DNA from 4 places in the Streptomyces sp. T028 genome. Region 3 is predicted to be linked to each of the others. Evidence: riboswitches for the same ligand, from Rfam matches in the RefSeq annotation. Region 3 holds a riboswitch; each other region holds the start of a gene.
The links. A riboswitch is a leader RNA that binds a small molecule or an ion and turns the genes downstream of it on or off. The one in region 3 is predicted to bind cyclic di-AMP.
Positions count from the first base shown of each region.

Region 1: it holds a riboswitch for cyclic di-AMP, as region 3 does, so the genes downstream of both, ACLZN2_RS48020 (M23 family metallopeptidase) here and ACLZN2_RS16220 (transglycosylase family protein) in region 3, are expected to answer to the same signal.
Region 2: it holds a riboswitch for cyclic di-AMP, as region 3 does, so the genes downstream of both, ACLZN2_RS22920 (C40 family peptidase) here and ACLZN2_RS16220 (transglycosylase family protein) in region 3, are expected to answer to the same signal.
Region 4: it holds a riboswitch for cyclic di-AMP, as region 3 does, so the genes downstream of both, ACLZN2_RS33315 (transglycosylase SLT domain-containing protein) here and ACLZN2_RS16220 (transglycosylase family protein) in region 3, are expected to answer to the same signal.

Region 1 covers NZ_JBLRVZ010000076.1:19,260-24,707, reverse strand. Annotated here, with positions in the region: gene ACLZN2_RS48030 (dihydrofolate reductase family protein) at 1-387, shown strand, start outside; tRNA gene ACLZN2_RS48025 (tRNA-Met) at 433-506, shown strand; cyclic di-AMP (ydaO/yuaA leader) riboswitch at 769-936, shown strand; gene ACLZN2_RS48020 (M23 family metallopeptidase) at 944-1,996, shown strand; gene ACLZN2_RS48015 (aldo/keto reductase) at 2,098-3,045, shown strand; gene ACLZN2_RS48010 (PrsW family intramembrane metalloprotease) at 3,120-4,511, opposite strand; gene trmB (tRNA (guanosine(46)-N7)-methyltransferase TrmB) at 4,559-5,389, opposite strand; gene lhgO (L-2-hydroxyglutarate oxidase) at 5,432-5,448, opposite strand, start outside.
Region 2 covers NZ_JBLRVZ010000024.1:18,155-23,602, reverse strand. Annotated here, with positions in the region: gene ACLZN2_RS22945 (sensor histidine kinase) at 1-433, shown strand, start outside; gene ACLZN2_RS22940 (response regulator) at 430-1,128, shown strand; gene ACLZN2_RS22935 (hypothetical protein) at 1,533-1,925, shown strand; gene ACLZN2_RS22930 (ATP-dependent Clp protease proteolytic subunit) at 2,390-3,016, shown strand; gene ACLZN2_RS22925 (hypothetical protein) at 3,023-3,328, shown strand; cyclic di-AMP (ydaO/yuaA leader) riboswitch at 3,698-3,880, shown strand; gene ACLZN2_RS22920 (C40 family peptidase) at 3,884-4,357, shown strand; gene ACLZN2_RS22915 (ATP-binding protein) at 4,410-4,889, opposite strand; gene ACLZN2_RS22910 (helix-turn-helix domain-containing protein) at 5,156-5,448, shown strand, end outside.
Region 3 covers NZ_JBLRVZ010000015.1:72,401-77,848, forward strand. Annotated here, with positions in the region: gene ACLZN2_RS16205 (nucleoside triphosphate pyrophosphohydrolase) at 1-90, shown strand, start outside; gene ACLZN2_RS16210 (cytochrome P450 family protein) at 135-1,445, shown strand; gene ACLZN2_RS16215 (LysM peptidoglycan-binding domain-containing protein) at 1,641-2,618, shown strand; cyclic di-AMP (ydaO/yuaA leader) riboswitch at 2,827-2,996, shown strand; gene ACLZN2_RS16220 (transglycosylase family protein) at 3,000-3,710, shown strand; gene eno (phosphopyruvate hydratase) at 4,041-5,342, shown strand.
Region 4 covers NZ_JBLRVZ010000038.1:5,925-11,372, forward strand. Annotated here, with positions in the region: gene ACLZN2_RS33300 (ABC transporter ATP-binding protein) at 1-724, opposite strand, end outside; gene ACLZN2_RS33305 (LolA family protein) at 760-2,025, opposite strand; gene ACLZN2_RS33310 (polyprenyl synthetase family protein) at 2,380-3,390, opposite strand; cyclic di-AMP (ydaO/yuaA leader) riboswitch at 3,828-4,026, shown strand; gene ACLZN2_RS33315 (transglycosylase SLT domain-containing protein) at 4,030-4,500, shown strand; gene ACLZN2_RS33320 (HAD family hydrolase) at 4,542-5,366, opposite strand.

The DNA of each region.
Region 1 (5,448 bases), on a different contig from region 3:
GGGACCGCCTTCAGCGTCGGCGCGGTGATCGTCGCCGCCGACGGGACGGAACTGGCGCGCGGCCACTCCCGCGAGGACGGCGACCCGGTCGTCCACGCCGAGGAGGCCGCCCTCGCGAAACTCGACCCCGCCGACCCCCGCCTCGCCACGGCCACCGTCTACAGCAGCCTCGAACCCTGCGCCCGCCGTGCCTCCCGCCCCAAGCCCTGCGCCCGTCTCATCCTCGACGCGGGGGTGCGCCGGGTGGTCACCGCCTGGCAGGAGCCGGACACCTTCGTCACGGCCGCCGACGGCAACGGCCTGCTCGCGGCCGAGGGCGTCGACGTCGTCGTACTCCCGGAGTACGCGGAGCGGGCGCAGGCGCCGAACCGGCACCTGACCGGGTGAGCCTGACGGGGTGATCCTGAGCGGGTGATACAGTGGTGTCACCGACGCGGGGTGGAGCAGCTCGGTAGCTCGCTGGGCTCATAACCCAGAGGTCGCAGGTTCAAATCCTGTCCCCGCTACTGAAGGCCGAGGGCCGGAATCCGAAAGGGTTCCGGCCCTCGGTGTGTTTTCTGGCAAGGCCGGCAAGGGCGGCAAGGCTCACGCGATGGCTGTGTGTGTACTGTGAATTCCGGCAACTCGCCCGTTTTTCACCGGTCATGGCCCGAAAGTCCAGGCCAAAAAAGGTTGTTGATCAAGCTGGAGAGCTTGGAAAGCCGCACCCGGGTCTATTAACGTTCGATAACGCAGCGCGGTCGTCCCAGCCGTCACAAGAGGCGGCTCCGTGCGCACGCGCCGAATCCCGTAAGGGAACCGGGGAACCACCACCTTGGGGTGAATCACGCGGAAGCCGCCGTGAACTCGCAGAGTCACGAACGGTTTACGCGCGTAGGAGACCTTCCCGCTCCGAACCCGTCAGCTAACCCGGTAGGCGACGGAAGGAAAGGAGAACGCCCGCGTGGCGTCCAACCGCCCTGCTCCCGAAGCCCCCTTCGTGCCGAGCCAGCGTTCCTCTTCCGATTCCGAGACCTTCGGCTACGGCAGCTACCACGGCGACGAGGGCCCCTGGCAGGAGTGGAATCCCACCGAGGAGTCCATCGCCCCGGTCCGGGGCAAGCACCGGGTCGCCAAGCAGCGCACCGGCGGCGGAGGGTTCGCCCGCAGCTCCACCGTCCTCGGCGTCGGCGTCATCGCCGCGTTCAGCGCCGGCGGCATGGCCAGCGCCAACACCGGCAAGCCCCCGGTCTCCATCTCCATGCCGGACCTGCCCTCCGTGGGCTCCCTGATCTCCGACGACGACTCCGGCCAGGACGCCGGGCCCGCGCTGGCCAACTTCGGCTCCGAGGCCCCCGCCGCGACCGACCAGAGCGGTGCCGCCGACGCCGGCGAGGCGCTGCGCGAGCGGATCATGGCGCAGGCCGAGTCGCAGCAGACCCAGGTCGCCGACCGCGCCCAGGCCGCCGCCGAGGCCACCGCGGCCAAGGCGGAGGCTGCCGCCGTCGCCAAGGCCGAGAAGGAGGCCGAGGCCGAGGCCGCCGCCGCGAAGGAGAAGGCCGAGCAGGCCGCCAAGGAGAAGGCCGAGGCCGCCCGCCTGGCCGAGCTCGCCAAGCAGTACACGCTGCCGACCTCCTCGTACACGCTCACCGCGACCTTCGGCCAGGCCGGCGCCTACTGGTCCTCCGGGTACCACACCGGCCTGGACTTCGCCGCTCCCACCGGCACCCTCATCAAGGCCGTCCACAGCGGCACCATCACCGAGGCGGGCTGGGCGGGCTCCTACGGCTACCGCACCATCCTCACCCTGGACGACGGCACCGAGCTGTGGTTCTGCCACCAGTCCTCGATCAGCGTCAGCGCCGGCCAGAAGGTCTCGACCGGTGACGTGATCGGCCGCGTGGGCGCCACCGGCAACGTGACCGGCGCCCACCTCCACCTGGAGGTCCACCCGGGCGGCGCCGCCGACGGCATCGACCCGTTGGCCTGGCTGCGGAGCAAGGGCCTCAACCCGTAAGGGAGCTCGTCCCGCTCGCAGCGGTTCCGTTCACACGTTCTTCGTACTCTTCCGTACGGCGGACGGAATGGGCCGCTCCGAAGCAGTTGTTGACGTAGGACATGACTTCTCTGCGCAAGCTCGGCTCCTCCGACCTCGAGGTCTTCCCCCTCTCCCTCGGCGGCAACGTCTTCGGCTGGACCGCCGACGAGGCGACCTCCTTCGCCGTCCTCGACGCCTACACCGCCGCCGGCGGCAACTTCGTCGACACCGCCGACTCCTACTCCGCGTGGGTCGACGGCAACAGCGGCGGCGAGTCCGAGACCGTCATCGGCACGTGGCTGACCAAGCGCGGCAACCGCGACGACGTCGTCATCGCCACCAAGGTCAGCCAGCACCCCGACTTCCCGGGCCTGACCGCCGCCAACATCAGGGCCGCCGCCGACGCCTCCCTCACCCGCCTCGGCACCGACCGCATCGACCTCTACTACACCCACTTCGACAAGCCCGAGGTGCCGGTCGAGGAGATCATCGGCGCGCTCGACGAACTGGTGAAGGCGGGCAAGGTGCGGCACATCGCCGCCTCCAACATCTCCCCCGAACGCCTCCGTGAGTCCCTGGAGTTCTCCGACCGCGAGGGCCTCGCCCGGTACGTCGCCCTCCAGCCGCACTACAACCTGGTCTCCCGCGACACCTACGAGGGCGGTCTGCAGGACCTCGCGGCCCGCTCCGGCCTCGCCGCCGCCCCCTACTTCGCCCTGGCCTCCGGCTTCCTCACCGGCAAGTACCGGCCCGGTACGACGGTGGAGGGACCGCGGGCCGCCGCGGGCGCCGGCAAGCACCTCGACACCGAGCGGGGCGTCCGCGTCCTCGCCGCCCTCGACGAGATCGCCCTGGCCCATGGCTCCGAGGTCGCCACGGTCGCCCTGGCCTGGCTCGCCGCCCAGCCGACGGTCGTCGCCCCGATCGCCTCGGCCCGCACCCTGGAGCAGTTGCCGGCCCTGCTGGCGGTGGCTGACCTGGAGCTGACGGAGGAGGAGATCACGAGGCTGACGGTGGCCTCGGCCTAGGCATCTCTCTTTCCGGCGGTGCTTTCCGGTGGTGCTTTCCGGTGGTGCCGAACCGCCCCGACCCCTACGACTCGCTACGACTGGTAGGGGTTCTGGACGGGATACGGCCCCGCCGGATACCCGTACCCGTACCCGTAGCACTCCTGCGGGCCGCTGCTGAGGTACCCGTACACCTGCGGGCCGCCGTACCCGTACCCCTGCGGTATGCCGTACCCGTACACCGGACCGGGCGCCGCAGGCACCGTCATGCGCGCCGCGTGATCCAGCGCCGGCCGTGCGACCTCCCGGCGCCGCCACAGCTCGTTCAGCAACTCCCTCTCCCGTACGACGAAGTCGGCGCCCGCCCGCCCGCTGCGCCCCCGGTGCCGAAGGAACGCGAGAGAGGTCGCGTAGGCCTCGTACTCGGCGACCGCCCGCGCGGCCGGCCGGCCCAGATGCCGCTTGGCGTACTCGCGGGCCAGCCGCCGCGCCCGCATCGAGCCGAGCGCGTACGGCTCGGCCGGGCTGAGCCAGCCCGCCGCCGTGTACGCGGGCAGCTCCTCGCGGACCGTGCGCAGCTCCCGCTGGCGGGTCCACACCACCAGCCAGGTGAGCAGCCCGAACGCGGGCACCATGAAGGACGCGTACACCGCGAAGAACCCCAGCTCGCCGAAGGTCGAGGAGCCGTTCCACAGGGCGTGCATGCCCATCGCGAGGAGCAGCCCGGCCAGCGGGACGAAGATCCGCCGCAGATGTTGACGGTCCCCGGCGCGCGCCGCGAACCCGAAGCCCAGACCGGTCAGCACGGTGAACAGGGGGTGCGCGAACGGCGACATGACGATCCGCACGAAGAACGTCGCGGCCGTGACGGAGGCGATGCCGCTGTCACCGCTGAGCTGGTCGGTGCCGAACGCGGTGCCCAGGTAGAGGATGTTCTCGGTGAACGCGAAGCCGGTGGCGGTGACCCCGGCGATGACCACCCCGTCGACCAGCCCGGTGAAGTCCCGTCTGCGGAAGAGGAAGACCAGGAGGATCGCGGCCGCCTTGGCGGACTCCTCGACGACGGGTGCTATGACCGTCGCCCCGAGGGTGTCCGCGCCGGACGGATCGGCGGTGGCCGTGGCTATCCACCGGGTGGCGAAACTGTTGGCGACGATCGCGATCAGCGCGGCCGCGCACGCGCCCCAGGCGAAGGCGAACACCAGGTTCCGCCAGGGCCCGGGCTCCACCCGGTCCAGCCACCGGAAGGCGGCTATCAACAGCGGCACCGGCAGCACCGCGAGCCCCAGCCCGACGAGGAACCCCTCGGTGCCGGTCTGCTCCCGCACCAGCGCCAGGATCACCAGCCCGGACAGTGTCAGCAGCGTGACGAGCGCCCCGTACCGGACCGATCTCCTCCGCCACCAGTGCACTCGCCTGCTCCCGGCGTCCTCGGCTGGGCCGCCCGGGTGCGGTGGGTACGGCGGAAACGGGTGACTGATGGCCACGGCATCGACCCTAACGAGGGAGGGGACTGTGGTGGACGGGCTGTCGGTCAGCGGTCGCCGTGCTGTACGCGACGAAAGAGGAGGTCGTTCACCACATGACCCTTGTCCAGCCCCTGGCCCTCGAAACGGGTCAGCGGCCGGAACGTGGGCCGGGGCGCGAATCCGCCGTCGGCCTGTGTGTTCTCGAAGTCGGAGTGCGCGGTGAGGACGTCCAGCATCTGCTCCGCGTACGGCTCCCAGTCGGTCGCGCAGTGCACGATCGCCCCCGGCCGCAGCCGCGTCGCGGCCAGGCTGAGGAACTCCGGCTGGATGAGGCGCCGCTTGTGATGGCGCTTCTTGGGCCAGGGGTCGGGGAAATAGACGCGTAGCCCGGCCAGCGAGTCGGGTGCCAGCATCTCCCGCAGCAGGATGATCGCGTCGCCGTTGGCCACCCGGACGTTGTCCATCCCGCCCCGGTCCGCGAGATTGAGCAGATTGCCCTGGCCGGGGGTGTGCACATCCACGGCGAGGATGTTGGTGTCGGGGGCGGCGGCGGCCATCTGCGCGGTGGCCTCGCCCATCCCGAACCCGATCTCCAGCACCACGGGTCTGTCGTTCCCGAACAGCTCGGCGAGGTCGACGGCATGCCCGTCGATGTCGAGACCCCACCGCGACCACAGCCGCTGCAGGGCGTCGGCCTGTCCGGCCGTCACCCGGCTGCGCCGGGGCTGGAAGCTCCTGATCCGCCGCTCGAAGTGCGACCCGGCCGGGTCCGCCTTGGGACCGTCGGGGAAGCGCGGCTCCCCCTTGGCCCGGGTATGCCGGACGGACTGACCCGGGTGGTGCTCGCCGCCGGGAGCGGGCCGGGGGACTTCGGGGGTGTTCACGGAATCAGACACAGTGAGGTCGATTTTACTGCCGTGCACCGGGCTCACAGGCTCTCACCGGGTCCCCAGCA
Region 2 (5,448 bases), on a different contig from region 3:
CAGCGGCAGCCAGGATGCGGACCGCACCGAGAACCTGACCCCGCAACCAGGTCTGGAGCAGTTGGAGGCACTCATCGGGCGGGTCCGGGAGACCGGCCTGCCGGTCGACCTGGAGATCACCGGAACGTCCCGCCCCATGCCACCGGGCATCGGGCTCACCGCCTACCGCGTAATCCAGGAGGCCCTGACCAACACCGTCAAACACGCCTCCGGGGCACATGCCACCGTCTCCGTCGAGTACGCCCCCGACCGGCTCAGGGTGGAAGTCTCCGACACCGGCGGCCTTCCCGGCCCCGGGGCGGGCACGGGTAACGGCCGCGGGCTGCTCGGCCTGCGCGAGCGTCTTTCCGTCTACGACGGCACCCTGCACACCGGCCGGCGCCTCACCGGCGGCTACCGTGTCGAGGCACTCATCCCCCTGGAGGCACCGTGACCGAGCCGCCGCCGCGTGTGGTGCTCGCCGACGACCAGACCCTTGTCCGCACCGGATTCCGGATGATCCTGCGCTCCGGCGGCATCGAGGTGGTCGCCGAGGCCACCGACGGGTCCGAAGCCGTCGACGCGGTCCGCCGTACCCGGCCCGACGTGGTCCTGATGGACGTGCGGATGCCGGAGATGGACGGCCTGGAGGCCACCCGCCGCATCCTCACCGGCGCCCCGGGCGAACCCCGTGTGATCATCCTGACCACCTTCGACCTCGACCAGTACGTCTACGCGGCGCTGTCCGCCGGTGCCAGCGGCTTCCTCCTCAAGGACGTCACCCCCGAGCAGCTGATCTCCGCCGTCCGCACGGTCCGCTCCGGTGACGCCCTGCTCGCACCGGCCGTCACCCGCCGCCTGGTCGAACGGTTCACGCGACACGGGAGTCATACGGCCTCGATCCACCGCGACCTCGCCTCGCTGACCTCGCGCGAACGCGAAGTCCTGGGTCTGGTGGCCCGGGGGCTGAGCAACTCGGAAGTCGCCGACCGCCTCCACCTGGCCGAGACGACCGTCAAAACCCACGTCTCCCGCGTCCTCGGCAAGCTCCAACTCCGTGACCGCGTCCAGGCCGTCATCGCCGCCTACGAGACCGGGCTGGTCAGCGTCGGCGGGCAGGCGCCCGCACAGCCGACCGCCGAACACTGACGACGGCGTGACGGGCCCCTGCTGGGCAGCCTGCGGATGCATCAGCCGGCCGAGCAGGTCGTCGAGGACGGCTCGGTGACCGAGGTCGGCACACGACTGACCCCGCATGACGGCGAGCACGTACTCGACGCACGAGGCGGTGCCCTGCCGCCCGGCCGGTGTGACCACCACCTGCATCTGCACGCGATGGCCGCGGCCGACCGCTCGGCGCCCTGCGGCCCGCCGGCCGTGAACGACTCCGGGGCACTGGCCAAGACCTTGGCGCGCACCCCACCGACGAGCACGGCTGGATCCGCGGGATCGGATACTCCGAAGACGTCGCCGGTCCGCTGGACGCCGCGGCACTGGACCGCCTGCATGCCGCCGAACCGGTCCGGATCCAGCACCGCAGCGGCGCACTGTGGATGGTCAACACCGCCGGCGCACTGGCCCTCGGACGCGCGCGGGCGAACCACCACGGCATCGAACGCGACGGCCGGGGCCGACCCACCGGACGGCTGTGGCGCGCCGACGACTGGCTCCGCGCCCGTTGGCCCCGTACCGGGCCACCCGACCTGCGTGCCCTCGGCGCACGCCTCGCCCGCTGGGGGGTCACCCAGGTCACGGACGCGACGCCGGACCTGGACGCCACGGCCGTCGGCGCCATCGACGAGGTGATGCGCACGGGTGCCCTCCCCCAGCGGGTCCACCTCCTGGGCGCCCCTCTGGGCTGGACCCGGCCCGGCGGGGTCCCCGCGTCGACCTCGGGACCGTACAAGATCGTTGCCTGCGTGCGGCCCGCAGATGACCGATCGTGAAGCTGAGCGCGAAGACGGTGCCGAGTGCCGCGGTCACGCCGACGACGATGGCCACCTACGCCCAGGCCGCCTCTCCCTGGGCGAGGCGCATCCAGACGATCCGCCCCAGCACTGTGACAAGGCCGAGCAGCAGCGCATGTCATCCATGTCCTGAGGCCACACACGGCACTGCCCATGGCCACGAGCGAATGAGTGTCCGGCTTCGGTCATCGCCACCCGCTACGAGACGACCGCAACCGTCTACCCGGCCGGACTTCACATCGCAGGCATTTTCCCCTGGTCCGCCCGGCGATCCAAACGAAAGTTCGTAGAGAAAGTTGTGAGATATCCGCCCTCGGCGAACCGTCAAAACGGCCTCTGAGCTGGGCATTCGACTTGATCACCAGAACCTGACCCCATTCTAACGTCACGTACGTCCTGTACATTTTTTACAGATGCGCCAGACGTCGAAGGAGGGGTTCCCGATGACCCGACCGTCCGCCCGTTACGTCCTGCCCGAGTTCACGGAACGCACGAGCTACGGACACCGCACGATGGATCCGTACTCGAAGCTGCTGGAGGAGCGGATCGTCTTCCTCGGGACGCCGATCGACGACACCGCGGCGAACCACGTGATGGCCCAGTTCATGTACCTGGAGCACAAGGACCCGGACCGGGACATCGCGCTGTACATCAACTCCCCCGGCGGCTCGTTCAGCGCGATGACCGCGATCTACGACACCCTCCGGTACGTCACCTGTGACGTGGAGACGACCTGCCTGGGCCAGGCCGGCTCGTCGGCGGCCGTGCTGCTGGCGGCGGGCACGCCGGGCAAGCGGTTCGCGCTGCCGGGCGCCAGGATGGTGGTCCGGCAGCCGGCGCTGCCCGAGCCCGTCGAGGGACAGACCAGCGACCTGGCGATCCAGGCCGAGGAGCTGTCCCGCACCCGGGACCTGCTGGAGGAGATGCTCGTACGGCACACCGGGCGCGCCCCCGAACAGGTGACCGAGGACATCGAGCGGGATCTGATCCTGACCGCGGCTCAGGCCGTGGAGTACGGCCTGGTGGACGGGGTCGTCCCGAGCCGTCGCGACATCGCCGGGGCGAGGTGAGCCGCGATGGTTCCCGAGCTGCCGCCGCTGCCCGCGCTCACCCGCGCCGAGGCCGAGCTGATCGACCGTTATCTGGACGTGGTGGATCTGCTCGGGCGGATCAATCCCGCGCACGACGGTGACACCTACCGGGGCCTGCGGGCCGCCCAGGCGCTGGTGGCGAGGGCAGCGGAGCTGCGGGACGCGCTGACGTTGATGCACCAGCGGGGCGAGAGCGAGCTGCACGCGCCGACCCTCGCGCGGGCGCTGCGCGTCCTGGACGGGGAGCGCCGCACAGCGCGCGTCACGGTACCTCCGCTCTCCGACAGTTGACGCACGCCCGTCCGGCTCGGCGCACCGCCGCGCCGTCCGTGACGTCCGGGCCGGACCTGAAACGCACCAGACGGGTTACCCCCGTTCGGCGTAGCGGCGGCCCCCCTTGCGAGCGAGCGCATTGTGCCGAAGGCGCTGTTTTCCGGGTCGGCGCAAGGGGTAGCGGCGCAGGTCGGGGGGCCTTTGGCGGCCTTGACACCTGAACCCCCATCAGGGTGTCCACCCGAACGGGTGAGTGGTGAGGAACCCCACAAATCACCGGTTCCATTGGGATTTTCGGTCAACGGTGAGTCAAGATCCGTGTCTGACGACAAGTCCCCGCCACAAGCGGCGGGGCGGTCCGGGCGGACGCCGAGTCCTGCCGCTGCCCGGATTGACCCGTCGACAGGAGTGCATCGGCAGGAGTGGAGGACCCAAGCACGACGGGTCGCCGGAACGGTCACGCCATGACCGGGTCGAGCAGCCCTTGGGGTGAAGCCGCGCGAGCGGCCGGGCACCTTTGTCAGCCCGAATCCGACAGGTCATCCTTCACAGGCGGTTGACGAAGGGTTGCGCATGACTGCGCTCAATCGTGTCCCGTCGCTCATGGCCCGGGCCGGTACGGCCTCCGCGTTCGCCATCGCCGCCGTGGGCGGATCGATCGTGATCCCCGGTGTCGCCTCCGACGCCGCGGCGGCCACGCCGGCGACCAAGGCGCTCCAGGTCGCGGCGTCCAAGAAGGGTGCACCGTACAAGTACGGGGCGGCCGGACCGAAGAGGTTCGACTGCTCAGGTCTCACGATGTACTCGTTCAAGAAGGCGGGCAAGACCCTGCCGCGCACGGCTGCGCAGCAGTACAACAAGACGCGCCACATCTCGGCCTCCAGCCGCAAGGCGGGCGACCTGGTGTTCTTCCACTCGGGGTCGTACGTGTACCACGTCGGGATCTACGCCGGTAAGGGCAAGATCTGGCACTCGCCGAAGACCGGTAGCGTGGTGAAGCTGGAGAAGATCTGGACCAAGAGCGTCTGGTACGGCCGGGTCCGCTAGGACCTGCCCGAGCACCGCTTCCCGGGGTGGTGGCGGCGTCCCTGACGCGCCCTCACCGCCCCGGGAGCTCGCCCGGTCGCGGAGGCGCCGCGGCGCCCGCCACCGGCTCGGCCGGGACGGTCCACGGCAGCTCGACCGTGACCGTCTTGCCGCCCTCCCGTGTGGGGCGGACTCTGAGCTTGCCGCCGCGCTCGGCGGTCAGCCAGCGAATGATCACCATGCCTCGGCCGTTGTCCTGCTGGACGGCGGCCGGCAGTCGTTTGGGGAAGCGCGGGTGGCTGTCGGTGACGCCGATGCGCAGCCGTTCGTCCCGGTCGAGCACCAGGGCCACCGTGAAGGTGGGTGACTGTCCGAAGGTGTGCTGCACGGCGTTGGTCGCGAGTTCGGAGACGATCAGCCGGATGGTGTCGGCCGCCTCCGAGTCCGCCGGCAGTCCCCATTCGCCGAGCGCGCCGGCCACGAAGCCGCGGGCCGTGGAGACCGAGGCGGGATCGCTCGGCAGAGTGACGGATGCTTCCAGATGGTCTGCCATGGCGACCTCGTCCCTTTCCCACGGGACCGGAGTCCGACACGCTGCGGATGGTTCGAGTACGGTCCCGGACTGGTGCTTCTTCGCCAGACTGCCATCAGCACGCCGGTCACGGGTGGCGATCCACCAAGATATGCATATATCTGTCGCCCAATGCGGTGAACTCTGCCGCGGCAGAGCGTTTTTGGACAGCCCATAAGGACGGCCCATAAAGACGGTCCACAGGGACGGTCCATCAAGGACGATCCATGGGGAGCAAGGAGGAGCCCATGCAGCACGGTCCCGCGGTGCGCCGCCGAAAGCTGGGCGCGGAACTGCGCAGTCTGCGCGCCCGGGCGGGGCTCACGAGCGGTGAGGCGGCCCGGCTCGTCGGCTGGCACCAGTCCAAGGTAAGCCGTATCGAGACCGGCACCAGTGGTACGAAACCGGCCGATGTGCGGTTACTTCTCGACGCCTACGGCGTGACGGACCCACAACTGCGGGACCTGATGACGGCGTTGGCCGGCTCGGAGGAGAGCGGGGGCCGGGACCACTGGTGGCACGCCTATCGCGGGGTCCTGCC
Region 3 (5,448 bases):
CGGGCGGAGGCGGAGGGCACCGACCCGGAGGCGGCCCTGCGCGCGGCGGCCCGCGTCTACCGGGACGCGATCCGGGAGCGGGAGAAGTAGAAGTGCCGGCACACGAGAAGCAGGAAGCCGGGAAACAAAGAGCAGTGACCGGCCGGCCCCATCCCCCGACCGCCGCCCCGCCGGCTCCCGAGCTCTTCACCTGGGAGTTCGCCACCGACCCCTACCCCGCCTACGCCTGGCTGCGCGAGTACGCCCCCGTGCACCGCACCCGGCTGCCCAGCGGAGTGGAGGCCTGGCTGGTCACCCGGTACGCCGACGCGAAGCAGGCCCTCGCCGACCAGCGGCTCTCCAAGAACCCCGCGCATCACGACGAGCCCGAGCACGCCAAGGGCAAGACCGGTATTCCGGGCGAGCGCAAGGCCGAGCTGATGACGCATCTGCTGAACATCGACCCGCCGGACCACACCCGGCTGCGGCGGCTCGTCAGCAAGGCGTTCACCCCGCGCCGGGTCGCCGAGTTCGCGCCCCGGGTGCAGGAGCTGACCGACGACCTCATCGACCGGTTCGCCGGCCGGGGCGAGGCCGATCTGATCCACGACTTCGCGTTCCCGCTCCCCATCTACGCGATCTGCGACCTCCTCGGCGTGCCCCGCGAGGACCAGGACGACTTCCGGGACTGGGCGGGCATGATGATCCGTCACGGCGGAGGGCCCCGGGGCGGTGTCGCGCGCTCGGTGAAGAAGATGCGCGGCTATCTGCTGGACCTCATCCACCGCAAGCGCGAGGGCCTCCCGGACCGGCCCGCGCCGGGCGAGGACCTCATCTCCGGTCTCATCCGCGCCTCCGACCACGGTGAGCACCTCACCGAGAACGAGGCCGCCGCGATGGCGTTCATCCTTCTCTTCGCCGGCTTCGAGACCACCGTCAACCTCATCGGCAACGGTACCTACGCCCTCCTCACCCACCCCGAGCAGCGCGACCGGCTCCAGCGGTCCCTGGCGAAGGGCGAGCGCACCCTGCTGGAGACCGGCGTCGAGGAACTCCTGCGCTTCGACGGCCCCGTGGAACTCGCCACCTGGCGCTTCGCCACCGAGCCCCTCACCCTCGGCGGGCAGGACATCGCCCCCGGCGACCCCGTCCTCGTCGTCCTCGCCGCCGCCGACCGTGACCCCGCCCGCTTCACCGACCCCGACACCCTCGACCTCTCCCGCCGGGACAACCAGCACCTCGGCTACGGCCACGGCATCCACTACTGCCTGGGTGCCCCCCTCGCCCGGCTGGAGGGCCAGGCCGCCCTCGCCACCCTCCTCACCCGGCTCCCCGACCTCCGACTCGGCGCGGACCCGGCCGACCTGAGATGGCGCGGCGGGCTCATCATGCGCGGACTGCGCACCCTGCCCGTGGAGTTCGCACCGGTCCGTGACCGTCCGATGCCGCACAGAGAGCTGACCTGAGGTCAGCGAGGGTGCGGCCGCCCGGCGGGGCAAAGGTGACCGACCCTCAAGTCTGTGATCTTCACGTGATCTGCGCGGCATTAACTTGTGACAAGTGATCGTCTGCCGATACGTTCGTTCGTCAGTGCGGCGAACCCGCGTGTGCTCGCACCGCCCGTCGCGCCAGGTCACTGCTGTCCAGAGAAAGGCCCCCGCATGCTCTCCGGGAACGGTCGTCACCGTCGCCCCCGTCAGGCTCCGGCCCTCCTCGTCGCGGCCGGAGTGACCGGCTCCGCCATCGCCCTCCCGCTGCTCGCCGCCGGCGGCGCGAGCGCCGCCGACGGCACGGTGTGGGACAAGGTGGCGCAGTGCGAGACCGGCGGGTCCTGGAGCGCCTACGACGGCAACGACGAGTTCGGCGGCCTGAGCCTCAGCCAGGAGGAGTGGGAGACGTACGGCGGCCTCGACTACGCGAGCCGCCCCGACCTGGCCAGCCGCAACCAGCAGATAGCCGTGGCCCAGAAGCTCCTCGCCGCGGAGGACGTCGGCGCCTTCGGCACCTGCGGGCTGACGTCCGGGCTCACCAAGCTGATCGGCGCGGAGGGTGTGGGCACCGGGACGGCGGACGACGAGTCCGACTCATCCGATTCATCCGAGTCTTCCGGATTGTCCGACCTGTCCAAGGGGTCGAAGTCCGACTCCGGCAATTCCGGCGAGTCCGGCGAGGACTCGTCCACTCCGTCCGGCGATGCGTCCGCTTCGCCCTCCGAGTCCCCTTCGTCCAGTTCCTCCTCCAAGGCGAACGACTCCGGCAAGTCCGGCACTTCGGGCGACGGTGAGGGTGGCACGCAGGGAGCCGACAGCTCGCCCACGGTCATTCCGGAAGTGGACGACTCGGGCAATTCGGTCCAGGATGCCGGAACTTGGAGTCTGGTCGACACCGGCTCCCTCGTCTCCGGCCGTCACCGTGGCGCCACCGCCGACGAGGCCGCCTCGGGCGGCACCTCGCCCGCCTCCTCCGGCCGGCATGCCGCCTCCACCTACACCGTCCGCGAGGGCGACACCCTCGGCTCCATCGCCGACTCCCTTGGTGTCGACGGCGGATGGCGTGCCCTTTACGCCGAGAACAGGGACCTCATCGGCGCCGATCCGAGCGACATCATGCCCGGGCAGACCCTCGACACGACGGTGTAACACGGGGCGAACACCCCCAAAAACCCTAGGAGTTCATGCCCCGCTTCGCGCTGAATGTCCGGTTTGGTGAAAGTGTGGGATGAGTCTCAGAAGTCGTGATCGTCTTTGAAATTCCCCGGTTCGGGTGTCTACGGTCGGGACCGCTCGGCAATCCGAGCCCCGGCCGCCGCAACGCCGAATCCTGCCAGCGGCAGCCCGGGAACAGTCGTCGCGTCAAGCGCCGTAGGCAGGAGCGGGGGACCCAAGGTAAGTGCCGGGCCCGGCGGTTGACCGCCGGAACCGGCTCGGGGTGTAGCCGCGCACCGTGAGGTGCGCGGCCGGGCAACTCAACCGGCCCGAACCCGACAGCTCACCTCGCAGGCGTCGGTGAGGGGATGAACCATGCTGTTTTCCGGCAAGGGCAAGCACCGTCGTCCGTCCAGGGCCACCCGGGTCGCCGCTCTCGCGGGCGTCACCGGTGTCGCCATCGCCGCCCCGCTGATCGCGGCCGGCAACGCCTCCGCCGCCACCGCCTCCGAGTGGGACGCGGTCGCCCAGTGCGAGTCGGGCGGCAACTGGTCCATCAATACGGGCAACGGCTACTACGGCGGCCTGCAGTTCTCCGCCTCCACCTGGGCCGCGTACGGCGGCACCGCCTACGCCGCGCGCGCCGACCTGGCCGGCAAGGAACAGCAGATCACCATCGCCGAGAAGGTCCTCGCGGGCCAGGGCAAGGGCGCCTGGCCGGTCTGCGGCACCGGCCTGTCCAACACGCCGTACGGCGGCGGCAGCTCCAGCGGCACCGGCTCCTCGTCGAGCTCCGGAAGCTCCGGCAGCTCCGGCTCGAGCAGCTCCACCACCCGCTCCACCGAGCAGCAGAGCTCCTCCCGCTCCGCCGAGCGCCCGGCCGCCTCCAAGACGGTCACCACCCCGACCGGCAAGAAGGTCAAGAAGGGTGACGGCGAGTACAAGGTCGTCAAGGGCGACACCCTCAGCTCCATCGCCGAGAAGCACAAGGTCAAGGGCGGCTGGCAGAAGCTGTTCCAGCTGAACAAGGACATCGTCGAGGACGCGGACCTCATCTACCCGGGCCAGCGGCTGCACCTGAAGTGACACCCGCTTCCCAGCGGGGCCACAGGCCGCTCACAAGGTGGCCCCGCACACTGAAGGCCTCGTGAGGGTCACCCCCCGTCCCCACGGGCTCCCCGCTCCGGTGCGTGTTCCCCCGTACGCACCGGGGCGGGGTTTTCTTTGCCCGTGTGTTCGCCTCCGCGCCACCCGCTCTTTGTTCCGATGGGGAACAATGTGTACGGTCAGTTTGTCCACGGGACGGTCGGTCGGCTGCCGACGGCCCCGGGGCGGATAGGCTCTAGTCGCAAGGCTCACCAAAGGCCGACAAGGCCCCTGTGCCCCGCACAACCAGCGTCACATCCCAAGAAGGAGATGCTCGTGCCGTCCATCGACGTCGTCGTAGCCCGGGAAATCCTGGACTCCCGAGGCAACCCCACGGTCGAGGTCGAGGTCGGCCTCGACGACGGCAGCACGGGTCGTGCCGCCGTCCCGTCCGGCGCCTCCACCGGTGCCTTCGAGGCCATCGAGCTCCGCGACGGTGACCCCAACCGCTACCAGGGCAAGGGTGTCGAGAAGGCCGTCCTCGCCGTCATCGAGCAGATCGGCCCGGAGCTCGTCGGCTACGACGCCACCGAACAGCGCCTGATCGACCAGGCCATGTTCGACCTGGACGCCACCGACAACAAGGGCTCCCTCGGCGCCAACGCCATCCTCGGCGTCTCGCTCGCCGTCGCCCACGCCGCCTCCGAGGCCAGCGACCTCCCGCTCTTCCGCTACCTGGGCGGCCCCAACGCGCACCTGCTGCCGGTGCCGATGATGAACATCCTGAACGGCGGCTCGCACGCGGACTCCAACGTGGACATCCAGGAGTTCATGATCGCCCCGATCGGCGCGGAGTCCTTCTCCGAGGCCCTGCGCTGGGGCACCGAGGTCTACCACACCCTGAAGAAGGTCCTGAAGTCCAAGGGCCTGTCCACCGGCCTCGGCGACGAGGGCGGCTTCGCCCCGAACCTCGGCTCCAACCGCGAGGCCCTCGACCTCATCCTCGAGGCCATCAAGGAAGCCGGTTACGTCCCCGGCGAGCAGATCGCCCTCGCCCTCGACGTCGCCGCCTCCGAGTTCTACAAGGACGGCAAGTACCTCTTCGAGGGCAAGGACCGCTCCGCCGCCGAGATGACGGAGTACTACGAGGAGCTCGTCGCGGCCTACCCGCTCGTCTCCATCGAGGACCCGCTGTTCGAGGACGACTGGGCCGGCTGGAAGGTCATCACCGACCGCCTCGGCGACAAGGTGCAGCTCGTCGGCGACGACCTGTTCGTCACCAACCCCGAGCGCCTCGCCCGCGGCATCGAGGAGGGCACCGCCAACGCCCTGCTGGTGAAGGTGAACCAGATCGGCTCGCTCACCGAGACCCTGGACGCCGTCGAGCTCGCCCAGCGCAACGGCTTCAAGTGCATGATGTCCCACCGCTCCGGCGAGACCGAGGACGTCACCATCGCCGACCTCGCCGTCGCCACCAACTGCGGCCAGATCAAGACCGGCGCCCCGGCCCGCTCCGAGCGCGTCGCCAAGTACAACCAGCTGCTGCGCATCGAGGAGATCCTCGACGACGCCGCGGTGTACGCCGGCCGCTCGGCCTTCCCGCGGTTCCGTGGTGGGGTCTCCAAGGGCTGACCCCGCCCGGGTCGGGCGACAGCCAGTCGTACGTACGTCCCCGTACTCGGTCCCGTACCGTGTGCGGGGACGTACGCGCGTGTGACGCGTGTGAGACGTACGCGCG
Region 4 (5,448 bases), on a different contig from region 3:
CGGTGTCGGGCGTGATCACCACCAGTCGGCCGCGCGCGCCCGCCGCCAGCTCGGCCACCGAGCCCTGCGTGATCAGCCGGCCCTGCGCCATCACCGCCGCGTGCGTGCACACCTGCTCGATCTCGTCGAGGAGGTGGGAGGAGAGGAACACGGTCGTGCCGTCGGATGCCAGCTCCCGCACGAGGGAACGGATCTCCCGCATGCCCTGCGGGTCGAGGCCGTTGGTCGGCTCGTCGAGGACGAGGAGCCGACGGGGCTGGAGCAGGGCCGCGGCCAGGCCCAGCCGCTGTTTCATGCCGAGCGAGTACGCCTTGGCCTTCTTGCCGGCCGCGGCCGTCAGTCCGACCCGCTCCAGCGCTGCGGCGACGCGGGTCCGCCGGGTGCGGGGGTCGGCGGTCGGGTCGGCGGCGTCGTAGCGCAGGAGGTTGTCGCGGCCGGAGAGGAAGCCGTACAGCGCGGGGCCCTCGATCAGTGCGCCGACCTGCGGCAGCACGGTGCGCGCGGCCCGGGGCACGGGTTGCCCCAGGACGCGCGCCGCGCCGGACGTGGGCTCGATCAGGCCCATCAGCATGCGGATCGTGGTGGTCTTGCCTGAGCCGTTGGGGCCGAGGAAGCCGAAGACGCTGCCCGCCGGGACGGTGAGGTCGAGGCGGTCCACGGCGAGCTGGCCACCGCGGTAGCGCTTGGTGAGGGCATGGGTGTGGATGACGGGTTCGTCAGCCATGGGCTCCCCCTTCGTCCACCGGCTCCGTAGGGTACTTACTTCGCCGAGTCGGCCGCTTTCACCAGGGCGTCCTTGGTGACGGCGCCGACGTAGACCGTGCCGTCGTCCGTGACCAGGGCGTTGATCAGGCGGGTGGAGAAGACGGTACCGGAGCCGAATTTGCCGCTCACCTTGTCGCCGAAGGAGCCCAGGAAGCCGCTGAGCGCGCCGCCGGCGTCCGAGCCGAGTTCGGAGTTGAGCTCGGAGTCGGAGGGGACGCCCTTGCCGCCGGTCTCGATGACGGCGACGGAGGTCCAGCCCTTGCCGAGGACGTCGAAGCCCTCGGCCTCCTCGGCGGGGGTGAGGCCGTCGAGGCCGTCGAGGTCCTTGGGCAGGTCCTCGGCGAGGTCCCCGTCGGACGCGCCCGGCTTGCCGGAGTGCTCCGCGGCCTCGTCGGCCTCGGTGACCTTCGCGCCCTTGGGCGGGGTGAAGTCGAAGGTGGAGGCGGCGGGCTTGGCGAAGGTGACCTGGGTGAAACCGACGTCCACGACGGCGGCGCCGCCGCTCGACGGGGTCAGCGTGAACTTCAGCGGCAGCCCGGTCTTCGCGTCCACCGCCACACTGATCGCGCCGACCGTGGAACCTGACTGCCTGGGCTTGATCAGCAGCTTGTAGGCGTCACGGCCCGCGACATGGACCGTGCCGTCGACGGTCACGGAGGTGGTGTCGTCGACCGCCTTCAGGGCGTCCTCGGTGAGGTCCTTGGGGGTGGCCGGCGGCTGTGCCTCCTCGGCGCTCTCGTCCACGGTGGAGTGGTAGACCTCGTTGGAGGCGCTGTCGTAGCCCCACACGTCCTTGCCGTTGTGGATGACGCTGTACTCGGCGGCGTCCTCGATCAGGGACAGCTTCTGCCGGTCGGGGCCGTCGGTGGCCACCCGCAGGGTGTGGGTGCCGGAGGCGAGTTCGGTGAGCTTGGTCGAGGGGTCGGCGGACGATCCGTCACCGCCGTTGCCTGCGGCGCCCGAGAGCAGGCCGCTCTCCAGGCCGCCGAGCTCGGGCAGGCCCAGGTCGGTGGTGATCTTCACGGTGCCGGACAGCTGCTGCACGTCCGAGGCGGCGATCTTGTCGAGGAGCTGCTGGGCGGTGATCTTCGGCAGGTCCGGGTCACCGGAGTCGGCGAGCGCCGGGACCAGGCCGATCGTCGCCGCGGCGACGCCGATCACGGTGACCGGGACGACGTACCGCACGGCCTTGCGCCGCCCGACGCGCAGGTCGTCCGTCTCCCCGGCGGTCGTGCTGTCGTCGGTTGCGTTCGGTGCCATGTCTGCCTTACCTCCGTCGTCGGCGGCGGCTGGTCATCTCACGTGGAGCGTCCCCACCCCGTGCCGCCATTCTCACCCGAATCGGTGAGGAGTGGTGTTTTCCGTGATTCCCATCTGACCAAATGCCGCATGAGGAAGCGTCACCCCACGGACTCAACTCCGCGTACGCCTGCGGTATGACGCGAGAGAGACCCGGGTCGTCCGACCCGTAGGGGTAGGGGATGACCGGAGGGGCGGTGAGGCAATGTCGGCTACGGTTCGACAGCACCCCAAGGGGGCGCGGGGAACTGCGCGACCAGCCACAACGACGCCGCAGACGAACGAAGACACATCGTGCCCCAGCGGAGCGCGACGTCAGCCGGCCCGGTGCACCACCGCGTCGCAGAGTTCCATGAGGGCCGCCTTCGCGTCGCACTCCGCGAGAGGGGCCAGCGCCGCGCGGGCCTCCTCGGCGTAGCGCACGGTGTCACGGCGGGCCCGCTCCAGCGCCGGGTGGGCGCGCAGGGCCGCGACCGCCTCGGCGAGCCTGGCGTCGTCGCTCAGGTCGGAGTCGAGGAGCTCGCACAGTGCGATGTCCTCGGGCAGCGCCTGCTGGGCAGCGCGCTCGCGCAGCCGCAGCACCGGAAGGGTGGGGACGCCCTCGCGCAGGTCCGTGCCGGGTGTCTTGCCCGACTCGTGGGAGTCGGAGGCGATGTCCAGGACGTCGTCGGCGAGCTGGAAGGCGACCCCGAGCCGCTCCCCGTACTGGGTGAGCACGTCCACCACCGTCTCGTCGGCGCCCGACATCATCGCGCCGAAGCGGCAGGACACCGCCACCAGGGAGCCGGTCTTGCCGCCGAGGACGTCGAGGTAGTGGTCGACCGGGTCGCGGCCGTCGACCGGGCCGGCCGTCTCCAGGATCTGGCCGGTGACCAGGCGCTCGAACGCCTCCGCCTGCACCCGCACCGCCTCCGGGCCGAGGTCGGCCAGGATGTGCGAGGCGCGCGCGAAGAGGAAGTCGCCGGTGAGGACGGCGAGCGAGTTGCCCCAGCGGGCGTTCGCACTGGGCACCCCGCGCCGCACCGCGGCCTCGTCCATCACGTCGTCGTGGTACAGGGTCGCCAGATGGGTGAGCTCGACGACGACGGCGGAGGGGACGACCCCCGGCGCGTACGGGTCGCCGAAGCGCGCCGCGAGCATCACGAGCAGCGGCCGGAACCGCTTCCCGCCGGCCCGCAGCAGGTGCTGGGCCGCCTCCGTGATGAACGGGACCTCACTCTTGGTGGCCTCGAGCAAGCCTTCCTCGACAGCCGCCAATCCGGCCTGGACATCGGCTTCCAGAGCCTGGTCCCGCACGCTCAGCCCAAACGGCTCGACGACGGTCACGAGGAGTCTCCTGTCTGCTGGTGTCTATCGGCGGCTACGCGGTTTGTCGATAGGTCTCTGCGCTCACTCAAGTCAGCGTATCCGGTCAGGTTTCGATCACCACGAGCCCCCACGGTTACAGCCCGGACAGGCCCTATGAGAAGGGGCACCCCTTAAGCAGCCATCTGGGTTTATTGCCCGATTCACCCGTCTTGTGGATGTCGGTGAGTTGCCTCACTCGCCCAGCCGAACCAGCCCCTTCCCCGTTCCCCTCCACCGCGCCCCGACACCTCGGCCCACTCAGGCGAGTTGATGCTTTGCAGCAACAAAGGATCAAGCATCCCCATAGGCCACAGACCAAGGTCAATAGGGGCTAACTGTGAATTCGCCACTTGTTTCGGACATGTGCTCTCGCATACGTTCCCGGCCTGTCGGGCGGACGCCTAATCCTGCCGCCGCCCGAACACCCACCGAGAACACCACGGCAGGAGCGGGGGAACCAGGTAAGTCGCCGCACGGGTCCAGCCGGGCCATGCCTTTGGGCATGCCCAGGACAGACCGGTGCAGCTCGGGGTGAAGCCGTGTCCGTGAGGGCACGGCCGGGCAGCTCCCGCCCGAACCCGACAGCTCACCTCGCAGGCGACGGAGAGGAACTTCGCCATGCCCGCTCAGCCCCGCCGTGCCCGCCGCCTCGCCCGCACGCTCGCCGTCGCCGCCACCGGCGTCACCGTGCTCGCCCTGCCGATCCTCGGCGCGACCACCGCCTCCGCGGCCACCCCGACCGTGGCCACCGCCACCAGCCTCGGCTACGCCAACAACCTCGACGGCTGGATCCGCGCCTCGCTCCAGGTCATGGCGCAGCACGGGATCCCCGGCACCTACAACGGCATCTACCGCAACGTGATCCGGGAGTCCTCGGGCAACCCGTCCGCCATCAACCTCTGGGACTCCAACGCGGCCGCCGGTACCCCCTCCAAGGGGCTGCTGCAGATCATCGACCCGACGTTCAACGCGTACCACGTGTCCGGCACGTCCTGGAATCCGTACGACCCGGTCGCGAACATCACCGCCTCCTGCAACTACGCCGCCGCGCGGTACGGCTCGATCGACAACGTGTTCGGCGCGTACTGAGCAGCCCGGCAGCCACCATCCGGCTGCTACCTGTACAGCAGCTACCTGTACAGACGTTCGAGGATGACGGCCACGCCGTCGTCCTCGTTCGACGTCGTCACCTCGTCGGCCACGGCCTTGAGCTCCGGATGGGCGTTGGCCATCGCGACCCCGCGGGCGGCCCAGTCGAACATCGGGATGTCGTTGGGCATGTCGCCGAAGGCGATGGTGTCCTCGGGCCCGATGCCCAGATGCTCGGCGGCCAGGGCCAGCCCCGTCGCCTTGGTGATCCCGCACGGCTGCAGCTCCACCGTGCCCGGCCCCGACATGGTGACCGTGGCGAGCGAGCCGACCACCGCGCGGGCCGTCGCCGCCAACTCGTCGTCGGACAGCGCCGGATGGCGCAGCAGCACCTTGCTGATCGGCTCGCACCACAGGTCGTCGCGCCGCTCCACGCGCAGCGCGGGCAGGGTCGGGTGCGGCATCAGATAGCCCGGCTCGATGAGCGTCAGCCCGTCGACGCCGTCCTGGTCGACGGCCGCGTACACGAGCCCGACCTCGGCCTCGATCTTGCCGAGCGCGGTCTCCGCGAGTTCCCGGTCCAGGGTGACCGACCACAGCAGACGGTCCGCGCCGGCGTCGTACAACTGCGCGCCCTGTCCGCACACCGCGAGCCCCCTGCCGTGCAGGAGGTCGAGCAGCGGGCGTACGCGGGGCGCGGGCCGGCCGGTCACGACCAGGTGGCGAGCGCCGGCCGCCGCCACCAGCGCGAGCGCGTCCAGCGACCGGTCGGAGAACGTGTCGTCGCCGCGCAGCAGCGTTCCGTCCAGGTCGGTGGCGACGAGGGAGTACGCGGTGCGCTCGGCGTATGCGGTGGGTGCGGCCATGATCAGAGAATACGGATCCCGCACCCCCGGACTCGACGCGAACCGGACCAGGACGGAGTCCGGCCCCCTTCTGTCAACTCCC